3 regions of the Citrobacter portucalensis genome follow, and region 1 is predicted to be linked to each of the others. Evidence: predicted binding sites of a transcription regulator. Region 1 holds the regulator's gene; each other region holds the start of a gene.

Region 1 (5,248 bases):
CCGCTAAGAGCATTCCATCACTGGATGAAAGCTTTGTCGTGATTCATTTTCGTAACCTGGAAGGGATCGACTTCCCGTGGTTACTGGCCATGTTGCAGGGATCATTCATTTCCCATATCAATACGTTAGTCGTACCTGGCGGCAAGATGGGTCTGGCGATGGAATTGATTATGCTGCCGCTGGTACAGCGACTGATGGAAGGTAAGAAGATAGAGTGATGTGGTCTTTTGCCGGATGGCGGCTGATGCCTTATCCGGCCTACGTGTTTATATCCTGTAGGCCTGATAAGTGAAACGCCATCAGGCATGACATCACGCAGCAGCAACCACTTCATAGGAATGGGTAATATTCACTGCCTTTTCCAGCATCAACGCCACGGAGCAGTATTTTTCCGCTGAAAGATCGACGGCGCGGGAGACTGACGCATCTTTCAGATCGTTACCCGTTACGATGAAATGCAGGTTGATGTGGGTAAACAGGCGCGGCGCTTCATCACGACGCTCTGAAGTCAGTTTCACTTCGCAGTTGGTCACATCCTGACGACCCTTTTGCAGGATCGATACCACATCAATTGCGCTACAACCGCCGGCAGCCATTAATACCATTTCCATCGGGCTCGGCGCTTTATCACCGGAGTTACCGTCCATCAAAATTTGGTGGCCAGAGGCGGACTCACCGAGGAAGGTTAACCCCTCAACCCACTTTACACGCGCTTGCATATTTCGTAACTCCAATGTTTCAATTTTCCTGACAGATTACGCGCACATAACAATTCTCGCAACGGAAGGCGACCTGCGTCATGCTGAAGCGAGACACCAGGAGACACACGGCGAAAGCTATGCTAAAACAGACGGGATGCTACAGTAATACATTGACGTACTGCATGTATGCAGAGGACATCACATTACAGGCTGCAGTATATTTTTGACAGCCCCTTTCCCAGGTAGCGGGAAGCATATTTTTGCAAACCCAGAGGCAGCGTCGTTTTCTGGCTCTGGAGACAGCTTATAACAGAGGATAACCGCGCATGGTGCTTGGCAAACCGCAAACAGACCCGACTCTCGAATGGTTCTTGTCTCATTGCCATATTCATAAGTACCCATCGAAGAGCACGCTGATTCACCAGGGTGAAAAAGCGGAAACGTTGTATTACATCGTTAAAGGCTCCGTGGCAGTGCTGATCAAAGATGAAGAAGGGAAAGAAATGATCCTTTCTTATCTGAATCAGGGCGATTTTATTGGTGAATTAGGCCTCTTCGAAGAAGGTCAGGAACGTAGCGCCTGGGTACGTGCCAAAACCGCATGTGAAGTCGCTGAAATTTCCTACAAAAAATTTCGCCAATTAATCCAGGTCAACCCGGATATTCTGATGCGCCTGTCTTCTCAGATGGCTCGTCGTCTGCAGGTCACGTCTGAAAAAGTGGGCAACCTTGCCTTCCTCGACGTAACCGGTCGTATCGCGCAGACTCTGCTGAATCTGGCGAAACAGCCTGATGCGATGACCCACCCGGACGGCATGCAGATTAAAATCACCCGTCAGGAAATCGGCCAGATCGTTGGCTGCTCCCGTGAGACCGTCGGTCGTATTCTGAAGATGCTGGAAGATCAGAACCTGATCTCCGCACACGGTAAGACCATCGTCGTCTACGGCACGCGTTAACCCCATCGAAGTGGCGCGTTACCCAGTAATGCGCCACTTTTGTTTACTCCGATGTGGCGAAGACTGATATACCACCCAGAGATCAACTACGCACTACGACAAACGCTGGTGCTATGTTTACCTGTGGCTGTTGGTCTGATCATCGGTCAGCTTCATTTGGGGCTTCTCTTTTCCCTCGTCCCTGCCTGCTGCAACATTGCCGGTCTTGATACCCCGCACAAGCGCTTTTTCAAACGCTTAGTCATTGGTGCATCGCTGTTTGCCGGGTGCAGCTTGATCATGCAGCTACTGCTTGCGCAAACTATACCGCTACCATTGATCCTCACCGGCCTGACGCTCATTCTTGGCGTAACCGCCGAGCTAAGCCCCTTGCATGCGCGATTACTGCCAGCCTCGCTTATCGCGGCGATTTTCACGCTCAGCCTGGCCGGGAATATGCCCGTCTGGGAGCCGCTGCTGATCTACGCGCTGGGCACGTTATGGTATGGCCTGTTCAACTGGTTCTGGTTCTGGATGTGGCGCGAGCAACCGCTCCGCGAATCGCTCAGCTTGCTGTACCGTGAATTAGCCGATTACTGTGAAGCCAAGTACAGCATGCTGACCCAGCATGCCGACCCAGAAAAAGCGCTGCCTCCCCTGCTGGTTCGCCAACAAAAGGCGGTGGATCTGATTACCCAGTGCTATCAGCAAATGCATATGCTGTCGGCACATCACAACAACGAATACAAACGCCTGCTGCGTGCCTTTCAGGAGGCGCTGGATTTACAGGAGCATATTTCCGTTAGCCTCCACCAGCCAGAAGAAGTGCAAAAACTGGTTGAGCGTAGCCACGCGGAGCAGGTAATTCGCTGGAACGCGCGAACCGTCGCCGAACGCCTTCGGGTACTGGCCGATGATATTTTGTATCACCGCTTGCCGACCCGTTTCTCGATGGAAAAGCAGATTGGCACGCTGGAGAAAATCGCCAGGCAGCATCCGGACAATCCGGTGGGGCAATTTTGCTACTGGCACTTCAGCCGTATTGCCCGCGTGCTACGGACCCAGCGCCCGCTGTATGCCCGTGACTTAATGGCTGACAAGCAGCGTCGGTTGCCACTGATCCCTGCCCTGAAAAACTACCTGTCGTTGAAATCCCCAGCGCTGCGCAATGCCGGACGCATCAGCGTTATGTTGAGTATCGCCAGCCTGATGGGCAGCGCTTTACACCTGCCAAAGCCTTACTGGATTTTGATGACAGTCCTGTTTGTTACGCAAAATGGCTACGGGGCGACCCGGGTGCGCATCTTACACCGTTCCGTAGGTACGCTCGTTGGACTGGTTATTGCCGGCGTCACATTGCACTTTCATATTCCCGAAGGTTTCACGCTGGCGGCCATGCTGCTGATCACCCTGGTGAGCTATCTGATCATCCGTAAAAACTACGGCTGGGCTACCGTCGGTTTTACGGTAACGGCGGTATACACCCTGCAACTACTGACGCTGAATGGGGAAGAGTTTATCGTGCCGCGGTTTGTCGATACGGTCATTGGCTGCTTAATCGCCTTTGGCGGCACGCTCTGGCTGTGGCCACAGTGGCAGAGCGGTCTGCTGCGTAAGAACGCCCACGATGCGTTAGAAGCCGACCAGGAGGCAATTCGTCTGATCCTCAGCAACGATCCACAGGCCACGCCGCTGGCGTATCAACGCATGCGCGTCAACCAGACGCAAAACACGCTGTTCAACTCGCTGAACCAGGCAATGCAGGAGCCGGGATTTAACTCGCACTACCTTGCAGACATGAAACTGTGGGTCACGCACAGCCAGTTCATCGTTGAACACATCAACGCGATGACCACGCTGGCAAGGGAACATACGATGCTGACGCCGGATTTGGCGCAGCGGTATCTGGAGTCCTGCGAAATTGCGCTCCAGCGCTGTCAGCAGCGGCTGGAATATGATGGGCCGGGAAGCTCGGGAGATGTGAATATTCTCGAAGCGCCAGAGATGCTGTCCCATGGTCCGTTAAGCACCCTTGAGCAGCATCTGCAGCGGGTTCTTGGGCATCTGAACACCATGCATACCATTTCGTCGGTAGCATGGCGTCAGCGACCGCACCACGGGATCTGGCTGAGCCGCCGACTACGGGACATGAAAGGTTAAGAGATTTGCCGGATGCGCTACGCTTATCCGGCCTACGAATCACAGCTTACCCTGTACGCCATCCGGCAATCAGCCCACCACCTTCGCTACCGCCTGCGCGAAACGTTGCATTCCTTCATCGATATCCGCCTGCTCCACTACCAGCGACGGCGCGAAACGCATCACGTCCGGCCCGGCGTTCAGCACCATCACCCCTTCGTGCGCGGCGGCATAGAGGAAATCGCGCGCCCGGCCTTTAAACTGCGGTTTCAGCTCGGCGCCAATCAGCAGCCCCATGCCGCGAATATCGCTGAAAATATCGAACTGTTGATCAATCTTGTGCAAATGCTGGACAAACGCCTGACGCCGGGCCTGAATGCCTCCCAGCACGTCCGGCGTGTTGATGATATCAAACGCTGCTCCCGCTACCGCGCAGGCCAGCGGGTTACCGCCGTAGGTGGAGCCGTGCGAACCCACGTGGAACGCGGAGGCAATCTCCTGAGTGGTCAACACCGCGCTTACAGGGAAGCCGCCACCGAGCGCCTTCGCGCTGGTGAGGATATCCGGCGTCACGCCGTAGTGCATATAGGCAAACAAATCGCCGGTACGCCCCATTCCACTCTGCACTTCATCAAATACCAACAGCGCCTGGTGCTGGTCACAAAGTTCACGCAAACCTTGCAGGAATTCCGGCGTAGCCGCAGTGACGCCACCCTCTCCCTGAATAGGCTCAACGACCACCGCGCAGGTGTGATCGTCCATCACCGCTTTGACCGCATGCAGATCGTTAAACGGGACATGGATGATATCCGCCGGTTTTGGCCCAAAGCCGTCGGAGTATTTCGGCTGCCCACCAACGGACACGGTAAACAGCGAACGGCCGTGAAACGCATTATGGAAGGCAATGATTTTGGTTTTGAACGGACTATGACGCACGCAGGCATAATGGCGCGCCAGCTTAAAGGCGGTTTCGTTGGCTTCGGTACCGGAGTTCATGAACAACACACGCTCGGCGAAGGTCGCATCAATGATTTTACGGCCTAAGCGCAACGCCGGTTCGTTGGTGAAAACGTTGCTGGTATGCCACAGAGTTTCGCCCTGGGTTTTTAACGCCTCAACCAGTGCCGGATGGCAATGCCCTAACGCGGTCACTGCAATGCCGCCCGCGAAATCAACATACTCTTTGCCCTGTTGATCCCACACTCGACTCCCTTTTCCTTTTACCGGGATAAACTCAGCCGGTGCATAAATCGGCAGAATCACTTCATCGAATGTCGCGCGCGTAATTGCAGTTTGTTCAGTTGCCATGTCATTACCACCCTGTTAAGCAGAAACGCCAGTGAAATTATAATCACAAAATATGAATAAAAAATCACTGAATAGCAACTACAAATCAGCGATTGAGAAAATTAGCCAGCAGCTGATGCCCCTGTTCGCTGAGAATACTCTCCGGGTGAAACTGTACCCCTT
Region 2 (5,248 bases), 2.2 Mb from region 1:
GCCTTTCGCAAACAGCGCCGCCGTTGCAATGGTCATCGCCGCGTCAGGAATATGGTTCATATCCATATCCACTGCGTTCAACTCGCCGTGAGTACAGGCAATAAAATCGTCGCCCCATGTAATGGTCGCACCCATTTTTTCCAGTACATCGGCAAAACGAATATCACCCTGCATGCTGTTGCGGCCAATCCCGGTAACTTTTACCGTACCGCCTTTAATAGCACCCGCCGCGAGGAAATAGGAAGCGGAAGAAGCATCGCCTTCAACCAGGTATGCTCCCGGTGACTGATACTGCTGCTGCCCCTTCACGACAAAGCGCTGGTAGTTTTGATTTTCAATTTCAACACCAAACGTTTTCATCAGGTTCAGTGTGATATCAATGTAGGGTTTGGATACCAGTTCACCTTTAATTGCGATCGTCGTATCCTGCGGCGCCAGCGGCGCAGTCATCAGCAGCGCAGTAAGGAACTGGCTGGAAACGCTACCGTCTACCTCAACCTGCCCTCCGGTAAAGCCACCGCGCAGACGTAAAGGTGGATAGTTTTCCTGCTCCAGATAGTCAATTTTGGCTCCGCCCTGGCGCAGCGCATCAACCAAATGGCCAATCGGGCGCTCTTTCATGCGCGGTTCGCCCGTCAGCACGATGTCATTGCTGCCCAGACATAGCGCTGCGGCCAGTGGGCGCATTGCGGTTCCGGCGTTGCCAAGGAACAGCTCAACTGCACCTTCTGCGTGCAACGCACCGCCATTGCCAACTATCTCGCAGCGGGTACGATCGGCAGAAAGGGTATAGCTAATCCCTAACGCATTCAGAGCATTGAGCATATGGCGAACATCATCGCTGTCCAGCAGATTGGTCAGGACAGTGGTGCCATTGGCTAATGCAGCCAGCAGCAAAGCGCGGTTAGAAACACTTTTGGATCCAGGCAGATTGATGGTGCCATCCACCCGCGCAATGGGTTGTAACGTCAGGGATTCCATGAAACTCGACTCTCAAAAAACAGACATAAAAACCCCACAGACGGGCTGTGGGGATGAAAAGTACAGCAGATTAGCCGCGGCGGCGTTCGAAATCGACCATGAAATCGGTCAGTGCTTTAACACCTTCAAGCGGCATGGCATTGTAGATGGACGCACGCATACCGCCGACTACACGATGCCCTTTCAGCGCGTGCAGGCCCGCAGCAAAAGACTCTTCCAGGAACAGTTTATCCAATGCGCTGTCAGCCAACTGGAACGGTACGTTCATGCGTGAACGGTTGGATTTCGCCACATCGTTACGGTAGAAATCGCTGTTATCGATTACGCCGTAGAGCAATTCCGCTTTTTGCTGGTTAATTTTATCCATCGCATTAACACCGCCCTGCTTTTTCAGCCATTTAAAGACCAGGCCAGACAGATACCAGGCAAAGGTTGGCGGCGTATTGAACATGGAATCGTTGTCATTCAGCACGGTATAGTCGAGGATTGACGGGCATGAGACATGAGCTTTACCCAGTAAATCTTCACGGACGATGACAATCGTCAGACCGGCCGGGCCGATATTTTTCTGTGCCCCGGCATAAATTACGCCATAACGGCTAACGTCAAGCGGTGCGGAAAGAATGGTGGAGGACAGATCCGCCGTGACCACAACGTTGCTGGCAAAATTCGGCGTTTCATCGATCGCAATGCCATCGATGGTTTCGTTCGGGCAATAGTGCAGGTATGCCGCGTTATCAGAAAGCTGCCATTCACTCATCGGCTTAACAGCACGCAGGCCGTCCACGGTGACTTTGGCATCAATAACGTTTGGCGTGCAGTATTTTTTCGCTTCTTTAATTGCGCTGGCGGCCCAATAACCGGCATCGACGTAATCCGCGGTGGTTTTATCGCCCAGAATATTTAACGGGATACCCGCGAACTGCCCGCGACCACCGCCATGGCAGAACAACACTTTATAGTTGGAGGGGATGCTGAGAAGATCGCGAAAATCCTGCTCCGCTTCCTCTGCGACCTGGATGAATTCTTTGCCACGGTGGCTAATTTCCATCACTGACGTGCCAAGACCGTTCCAGTCACAAAGATCCTGTTGAGCCAGTTTAAGTACTTCTGCCGGTAACATTGCCGGACCAGAACTAAAATTGAAGACCTGAGCCATTTCCCCTCACCACGTTGTGTTGTTGTCCAATCAACATCCTGTCATTGACGATAATCCGGTGACAGACATTGGTATAAGTTATTCCTGTGGATATCGGTTTTATCATTCAGTGACACGCGCCGCAATGGGTAAAACTGGCAAGGGTAAAAATGTGTCATCGGTCACACAACAGAATCTATCGGATTGACGGGTAAAAACCGAGATTTTTGCTGTCAGGTAACCCGTTTTGCCCGACTGGCCTTCGACCATTCTGGATTTGCACAGCGCGGACATAATTGATGATCTCCGGCCTTCATTTGCACCACTTCGCTACAACGTATGCAGGCATAGTCCCCTGCTTCAGGTATTACTTTAAATCGTTGCGTACAACGTTTAGGCAAAATACTGAGCCCCGGCTTTACGTCTTCATCGGCAAAGAAGTAGACGCTGATTTGCCCATTCGTCTCCAGAATAGCCAGTTTCACTTGTCCCAATTGCTCCACGCCGTTCAAACGCAGTTCCATAAAGAATTCAAATTCCGTCATATTGGCGCTATTGAGCTTTGACCATGCCAGCTCGCCGTCTTCAATGATGACCACTGGCTTGCCTTCCAGTAGATCTTCCAGCTTTTCGCTGTGTGACATCAGCCACATGACAAGACGATAAAGCAGCGCCAGGGTAATAAAAACCACCAGCACCGGAATCATCGGCACATCGTCATAAAACGCAACATCGCCCGCCGCAGAGCCCAGCGTAAGAATAATCAGCACTTCAAAAAGCGACATCTGCCGTACGCCACGCCGCCCTGTAAGCTTTAAAAACAGAAAAACCAATATAAAGGTATAGAGACTGCGCAGCGCAACCTCACCAAGAAACTCCATTGGCACCTTATCCAGTGCCATACGCTGTAAATCGAATGCTTTCATTTTGTGCTCTTAACATTGTTGACTGTGTGAAAGCATAGCCAATAGTTTTATTTACGCCTGGGCTCCGGCGGCGATAGCGCCGTTCATTGAAAACCCGTATCATTGCGCGCTTTCCGTACGACAAAAGTGATTTTCATGACGCAAACATTTATCCCCGGCAAAGATGCCGCTCTGGAAGACTCCATCGCTCGCTTCCAGCAAAAATTACTCGACCTTGGTTTTCAAATTGAAGAAGCTTCGTGGTTGAATCCCGTCCCTAACGTCTGGTCTGTACATATTCGCGACAAAGAATGCGCGCTGTGCTTCACCAACGGTAAAGGTGCGACAAAAAAAGCGGCGCTGGCTTCTGCGCTGGGTGAATACTTTGAGCGTCTGTCGACTAACTACTTCTTTGCAGATTTCTGGCTGGGCGAAACTATCGCCAATGGCCCGTTCGTGCATTATCCGAACGAAAAATGGTTCCCGCTGACTGAAGACGACGATGTTCCAGAAGGTTTACTGGATGCACGTCTGCGTGCGTTTTACGATCCAGATAACGAACTGGCCGGCAGCATGCTTATCGATCTACAGTCTGGTAATGAAGAGCGTGGCGTCTGTGGCCTGCCGTTTACCCGCCAGTCTGATAACCAGACCGTCTACATTCCGATGAATATTATCGGCAACCTGTATGTTTCTAACGGCATGTCTGCGGGTAACACACCTAACGAAGCTCGCGTTCAGGGCCTGTCTGAAGTCTTTGAGCGCCATGTGAAGAACCGTATTATCGCCGAAAGCATCAGCCTGCCGGAAATCCCGGCCGAGGTGATGGCGCGCTATCCGGCAGTGGTGGAGTCCATCGCCACACTGGAAGCGGAAGGTTTCCCAATTTTTGCCTACGATGGCTCGCTGGGCGGCAAGTATCCGGTGATTTGCGTTGTCCTGTTCAACCCGGTCAACGGTACCTGCTTTGCCTCCTTCGGCGCACACCCGGATTTCGGCGTTGCGCTGGAGCGTACCGTGACTGAACTGCTGCAGGGCCGTGGTCTGAAGGATCTTGATGTCTTCACCCCACCGACCTTCGACGATGAGGAAGTGGCAGAACATACCAACCTTGAAACTCACTTCATCGATTCCAGCGGTCTGATCTCCTGGGATCTGTTCAAGCAGGATGCCGACTATCCGTTCGTTGACTGGAATTTCTCCGGCACCACGGAAGAAGAGTTCGCCACCCTGATGGCCATCTTCAATGCTGAAGATAAAGAAGTGTATATCGCTGACTATGAGCACCTGGGCGTTTACGCGTGCCGCATTATTGTTCCGGGAATGTCTGACATCTATCCGGCAGAAGATCTGTGGTTAGCCAACAACGCTATGGGCACCCATCTGCGTGACACCATTCTTTCTCTGCCAGGCAGTGAGTGGGATAAAGAAGACTACCTCAATCTGATTGAACAGTTGGATGAAGAAGGTTTTGACGACTTCACCCGCGTGCGCGAGCTGCTCGGTCTGGCGACCGGTGCGGATAACGGTTGGTACACCCTGCGTATTGGCGAGCTTAAAGTGATGCTGGCGCTGGCCGGTGGCGATCTGGAGCAGGCCTTGGTGTGGACCGAATGGACGATGGAATTTAACGCCTCCGTCTTTAGCACGGAACGTGCAAACTACTATCGCTGCCTGCAAACATTGTTGCTGCTGTCTCAGGAAGAAGACCGTCAGCCGCTGCAGTATCTGAACGCATTCGTCCGCATGTACGGCGCTGAGGCGGTTGAAGCGGCAAGTGCGGCACTGAGTGGTGAAGCGCCGTTTTATGGACTTCAGCCAGTAGACAGCGATCTGCACGCATTCCCGGCACATCAGTCTCTGCTGAAAGCCTATGAGAAATTGCAACGCGCGAAAGCGGCACACTGGTCAAAATAGTGACAAACAACTTGCCTCGAGTAGGCTAAATGTATTGTCTGAGCTATATTACGGGGCGCTTAAAGCGCCCCGTTTTTTATTTTGGTCAAACCAAAAAATAAATGTAAAAACAAGGTTAAATATTAGTAGTTGATATTAAAAAAATTAGCTTATTAATGTGGTTTTTTATCTCAATTACTCCATTTTAATTAACCGCACCATAGGAGGCTGAAAGAAAAAATTCAACTCACTTTATAATTTTTAAAATTTATTTTTATATGGATAATCAACATGTTACACCGTAATCGCATAAAAACCATGCGTCTTG
Region 3 (5,248 bases), 1.0 Mb from region 1:
AAGACGATCTGGCGCCGTCGTTAGGGCGTGCAGACGAAGTGTTCCTGCTGCAACCCCCGCACATTCCGTGGCAGGTAGCAGAAGTCGCTGAAGCCTGCGTTCAGCCGGCACACTGGAGCGGCGATGTGGATGCACTGGCAGATATGGTGGTGAAAACCGCACAGCCTGGCGATCACATTCTGGTGATGAGCAACGGCGGGTTTGGCGGTATTCATCAAAAACTGCTGGATGGTCTGGCGAAGAAAGCTCAGGCAGAAGAAGAGTAAAAAAATGCCCGGTGGCGCTACGCTTACCGGGCCTACAAAGGATCGTAGGCCGGATAAGGTATTTGCACCGCCATCCGGCACTTTCGGCGGACGAAGAGGTTACGCCTCGTTTTCCGCCAGTTCACGCAGATACTGGAAGATCTGGCGGGAAGATTTTGGCGGCTTGTTGCCCGCTTTTTCTTTCCTGGCGTTACGCACCAGCGAACGCAGTTGCTGACGGTCGGCGTCAGGCCACAGGTTCATCACTTCTTCGATAGCTTCATCGCTACCGTCAACCATACGGTCACGCAGTTGCTCCAGCTTATGGAAGACAACGACCTGTTGGTTATGACGGTTTTTTAGCTTGTCCAACGCCTGACGGATAGGATCAACATCGCGCTGGCGCAACATTTTGCCAATCAGCTGCAGCTGACGACGGCGACCTTCCATCTTAATACGCTGGGCCAGCTCAATCGCGGCACGTAAATCCGCATCGAGCGGGATTTTGTCCAGCGCGTTTTTCCCCAGTTTTACCAGTTCCACACCCAGGTGTTTTAACTCCTCGGCGTCACGTTTTATTTCACTTTTACTGACCCAGATAATTTCATCGTCTTCGTCTTCGATGTCATCACCGGGAACGTCGTCGAGCCAGTCTTCGGGCTGCTTAGTCATGTCAGGCTCCTTAAAAAAAGAGGCTAATGTTACCAGTTAAGATGCGCACTGAAAAACGGTTCTCTGTTAGACTTCAGAGAAACTCTCTCTACATTATGGCATTTGCGATGAAAGTAATCTCACAAGTTGAAGCGCAGCGTAAGATTCTGGAAGAAGCAGTCTCGACGGCACTGGAATTAGCATCAGGTAAGTCGGATGGCGCGGAAGTCGCTGTGAGCAAGACCACGGGTATTAGCGTCAGCACCCGTTATGGTGAAGTGGAGAACGTCGAATTCAATAGCGATGGTGCACTGGGGATTACGGTTTACCACCAGAACCGTAAGGGCAGCGCATCGTCCACCGATTTAAGCCCGCAGGCGATTGCACGCACCGTGCAGGCCGCGCTGGACATTGCACGTTACACTTCGCCGGACCCGTGCGCGGGCGTGGCAGATAAAGAACTGCTGGCCTTTGATGCGCCCGATCTGGACCTGTTCCACCCGGCGGAAGTTTCCCCTGACGAAGCTATCGAACTGGCTGCCCGCGCTGAACAGGCGGCGTTGCAGGCCGACAAACGCATCACCAACACCGAAGGCGGCAGCTTTAACAGCCACTATGGTATCAAAGTGTTTGGCAACAGCCACGGTATGCTGCAGGGCTACTGCTCCACGCGCCATTCCCTTTCCAGTTGCGTAATCGCAGAAGAAAATGGTGATATGGAGCGTGATTACGCTTACACCATTGGCCGGGCGATGGGCGATCTGCAAACGCCGGAGTGGGTGGGGGCAGACTGCGCTCGCCGTACCTTATCTCGCCTGTCTCCGCGTAAGCTTTCCACCATGAAAGCGCCGGTGATTTTCGCCAATGAAGTGGCGACCGGACTGTTCGGACACCTGGTTGGCGCCATTGCGGGCGGCTCGGTGTACCGCAAATCCACCTTCCTGCTCGACTCGCTGGGCAAGCAAATTCTGCCGGAATGGCTGACCATTGAAGAACATCCACACTTGCTGAAAGGGCTGGCGTCTTCACCGTTCGACAGCGAAGGCGTACGGACCGAACGCCGCGACATTATTAAAGACGGTGTGCTGACTCAGTGGCTGCTGACCAACTACTCCGCACGTAAGCTGGGGCTTAAGAGCACCGGTCATGCAGGCGGGATCCACAACTGGCGAATTCCGGGACAGGGTCTAAGCTTCGAGCAGTTGCTCAAAGAGATGGGCACAGGTCTTGTGGTTACCGAGCTGATGGGACAGGGCGTAAGCGGCATTACCGGCGATTACTCGCGCGGCGCGGCGGGCTTCTGGGTCGAAAACGGTGAAATTCAGTACCCGGTGAGTGAAATTACCATCGCCGGTAACTTAAAAGAGATGTGGCGTAATATCGTCACCGTCGGCAACGATATTGAAACGCGCAGTAATATTCAGTGTGGTTCGGTCCTGTTGCCGGAGATGAAGATCGCCGGGCAATAATACCCGTCATACTTCAAGCTGTGGCGTGAATTATTGAGGGTATCTGGCGTTTGTTTATTTTTGAATAATAAAAAAGGAAGTGAGCAATGCGTAAACACCTGTTAGCGATCGTCGCAGCTTCAACGCTGGTTCTTGGTTCTTCTGCGTTTGCAGCCGATCTTGAAGACGATATGGGGATCCTCAACGACAACCTGAAAATCGTCGAAAAAACGGATAATGCGACTGAACTGAAAGATGCGTTAACCAAAATGCGTGCAGCTGCGCTGGACGCGCAAAAGGGAACGCCGCCGAAGCTGGAAAACAAATCCCCGGACAGCCCGGAGATGAAGGATTTCCGCCACGGCTTTGACACGCTGATCGGTCAGATCGACGGTGCGTTGAAGCTGGCGAACGAAGGTAAAGTTAAAGAGGCGAAAGCCGTTGCGGAAGAGCTGAAAACCACGCGCAACGAAAACCACAAGAAGTTCCGCTAATCTGCGCTATCCGGCCTGCATACCCGTAGGTCGGATACAACACCCCGCTACTGCACGTCCCATAAGTAAACGCTATCCCCATCACATTTTTTCATTTTTATCGCCCATTCATTGTTCGCACTTCCTTCCATTTTTCTGCTCGCTCTTGCGATCTCAATCACATTCTTCCAGTGATAAATCGTGGTTCCAGCTCTTTTTGCGGCACAGATCACTATCGCTGCACACCTTTCCACTTCGAAGTGGAAAACAACTCGCTACAAACTCATAACCTCCGTCGCTAATTTATCCTCAGAGACATTAACGGGGTAAGACGAGTGAATAACGGAGCTGTAATGAATGACATGGGGGAATCGGTGGAACTGGCCGACCGCATGCTGGCGCAGGTGTATGCCTTGCTGCGTGAACGCAACATTATTCCCAACGCCGTACAGGAACAGATGCTGACGTCGCATGTTCGCGCCATGGCGCACCGCTCGGTAACGGGTGAACCCTTACCAGAGGTCGATGCCAGCTTGTTTGATGAAATATCTGCCGAATCAATGGCGCTTGCCCGCGACGTGGTCGCCGAGTTTGGCAATCTTCCTGAGGAAGAGGCCTGGCTGCTGTCGGTGCACTTCGAAGTCGCGAAAGACAACCTTTAAGGAGCAAAAGATGGAACAGATTACCGTAGTGATTGGCGATCGTCTGGGTAAAGGCCAGAAAGTGGCGGCAGGCGTAGAGAAAGCGGGTGGCCGTGCCGTTGTGGTGCCGGGCGTTGCAGCAGATATGAAGCTGGGTGACGTGATGAAAGCGGAAAACGCCACCTTTGGTATCTCGTTTTGCGGCAGCGGTGGTGCGGGTGCGATTACCGCGCAGACCAAATACGGCTACAAGGCGAAATACGGCATGCGATCGGTCGATGAAGGGGTAACCGCCATCAACGAAGGGTGCAACGTACTGGGATTCGGCTTTATGGACAAAGAAGAGCTCGGCGAGCGCCTGGTGCAGGCGTGGCAAAAGAAATACGGCGCTTAAGCATGAAAGAGCAATTCACCACCACGGTGAGAGTCACGGGTAAGGGCGAGACCAAAGCTCGCGCCTTTGCCGATGCCCTGAACCACGTTCAGGCTGCGGTGATGAAAGCGTCGCCGCATATCTTACTGCGTATTGAGCCACAGGATGTGCAGGTTGTTCAAGCGCGTGAATCGGTGCGTAAAGAGGCGTTTTTATTCCTCTTATTGCGCCGGGAAAGACGCACTTTCAGCGTGGAGCTGGACGTGACCGTCAACGTGACTGCCATCAATCTCGACAAGGTGGATTTCGTTACGCAACGCTGATTTTCTATTAAAAGGCATAATTATGTTCCTGATAATATTAATAAAATCGCTCATCATCGGCGCGTTGGTTGGCGTTGGTGTCGGCGCTGGGGCTGCACGCATGTTTCATGCGCCTACCACTCAAGGGATGGGCGCGTTTCGTACTCTGGGAGAACTGAATTCCTGCGAAGGGGATCCGGCTTCTCACTTCTCGTTCGGCCTGGGCTTCTTCTTTAACGCCTGGGCTTCCTCTGTTGCGGCGGGGGCGTTCACGCAGGACGTCGACCATCGCATCATCCCCAACTGGGGCGCCGCCGCGCTGATGATTAAAAATCGCAACGTCGGTGAAACGCTGCACGACCCCAAACACATGGCAATTGCCTGCGGCGTTATCGGGATGATCGTGGTGACCTTCCTGAACCTCACCGCATCATCTGTACCGGAAGCCTTGCAGGTTACCGCCGTCAAGGTGCTGGTGCCCGCGGCTAACCTGCTGGTTAACACCGTGATGCCAGTAATCTTCTGGCTGGCGGCGATCGATGCCGGTAAGAAATCTGGCTTCTGGGCCACCGTTTTTGGCGGCGCGGCGCAGCTGATCATGGGTAACGCCGTTCCGGGTCTGGTTCTCGGCATTTTGATCGGCAAAGGTGTTGAAGAGAGCGGCTGGAACCACGTCACTAAAGTGATGATGGTGGCTATCGTCGCGCTGTTTGTCCTGAGCGGCTTCTTCCGTGGCTTCGACATGAAGATGATCGAATCCTTCCATCTGACCGTGCCTAACTGGCTCGAACTTATCCACAACTCGCTCAGCGGCAAATAACGGAGGTCATCATGGAACAGAATAAAGGTTTTTGGTTCGCTGACTGGTCGTTCCCGATCTTCGTGGGCCTGCTCTCCTCTGGCGTGTTTGCCGGAACACACATGTACTACCTGTACGGTATTGGCGCATTTAACGAAGTGGCTTTTGTGGCGATGCTGAAGGCGGGAATGGATACCGGATCCTACGGAGCAGTGGCGGCATTTGGCGCAAGCTTCCTGTTTGCCCGCATCATTGAAGGTTCGCTGGTGGGGATTTTGGATATCGGCGGGGCGATTCAAACCGGGGTTGGGTTAGG

What was found. Region 1 encodes CRP, which controls carbon source genes, mostly activating them, when cyclic AMP is high. Its sites were predicted from a motif close to ATGTGANNNNNNTCACAT; they were not measured.
Region 2: serC (3-phosphoserine/phosphohydroxythreonine transaminase) is a predicted target of CRP. The motif match lies at 2,290-2,307, and genes of this name have one in related genera.
Region 3: LY264_RS21825 (glycine dehydrogenase) is a predicted target of CRP. The motif match lies at 2,984-3,001, and genes of this name have one in related genera.

The regions. Positions count from the first base shown of each region.
Region 1 covers NZ_CP092466.1:399,949-405,196, reverse strand. The annotation lists gene LY264_RS01870 (phosphoribulokinase) at 1-218, shown strand, start outside; gene LY264_RS01865 (OsmC family protein) at 312-719, opposite strand; gene crp (cAMP-activated global transcriptional regulator CRP) at 1,028-1,660, shown strand; gene LY264_RS01855 (YccS/YhfK family putative transporter) at 1,712-3,799, shown strand; gene argD (bifunctional acetylornithine/succinyldiaminopimelate transaminase) at 3,869-5,086, opposite strand; gene pabA (aminodeoxychorismate synthase component 2) at 5,172-5,248, opposite strand, start outside.
Region 2 covers NZ_CP092466.1:3,309,251-3,314,498, forward strand. The annotation lists gene aroA (3-phosphoshikimate 1-carboxyvinyltransferase) at 1-981, opposite strand, end outside; gene serC (3-phosphoserine/phosphohydroxythreonine transaminase) at 1,052-2,140, opposite strand; gene LY264_RS16200 (DUF421 domain-containing protein) at 2,353-3,045, opposite strand; gene ycaO (30S ribosomal protein S12 methylthiotransferase accessory factor YcaO) at 3,181-4,941, shown strand.
Region 3 covers NZ_CP092466.1:4,508,009-4,513,256, reverse strand. The annotation lists gene mpl (UDP-N-acetylmuramate:L-alanyl-gamma-D-glutamyl-meso-diaminopimelate ligase) at 1-266, shown strand, start outside; gene yjgA (ribosome biogenesis factor YjgA) at 366-917, opposite strand; gene pmbA (metalloprotease PmbA) at 1,013-2,365, shown strand; gene cybC (cytochrome b562) at 2,452-2,838, shown strand; gene LY264_RS21825 (glycine dehydrogenase) at 3,171-3,479, shown strand; gene LY264_RS21820 (SFCGS family glycine-rich protein) at 3,490-3,852, shown strand; gene LY264_RS21815 (DUF4312 family protein) at 3,855-4,154, shown strand; gene LY264_RS21810 (DUF4311 domain-containing protein) at 4,177-4,953, shown strand; gene LY264_RS21805 (DUF4310 family protein) at 4,965-5,248, shown strand, end outside.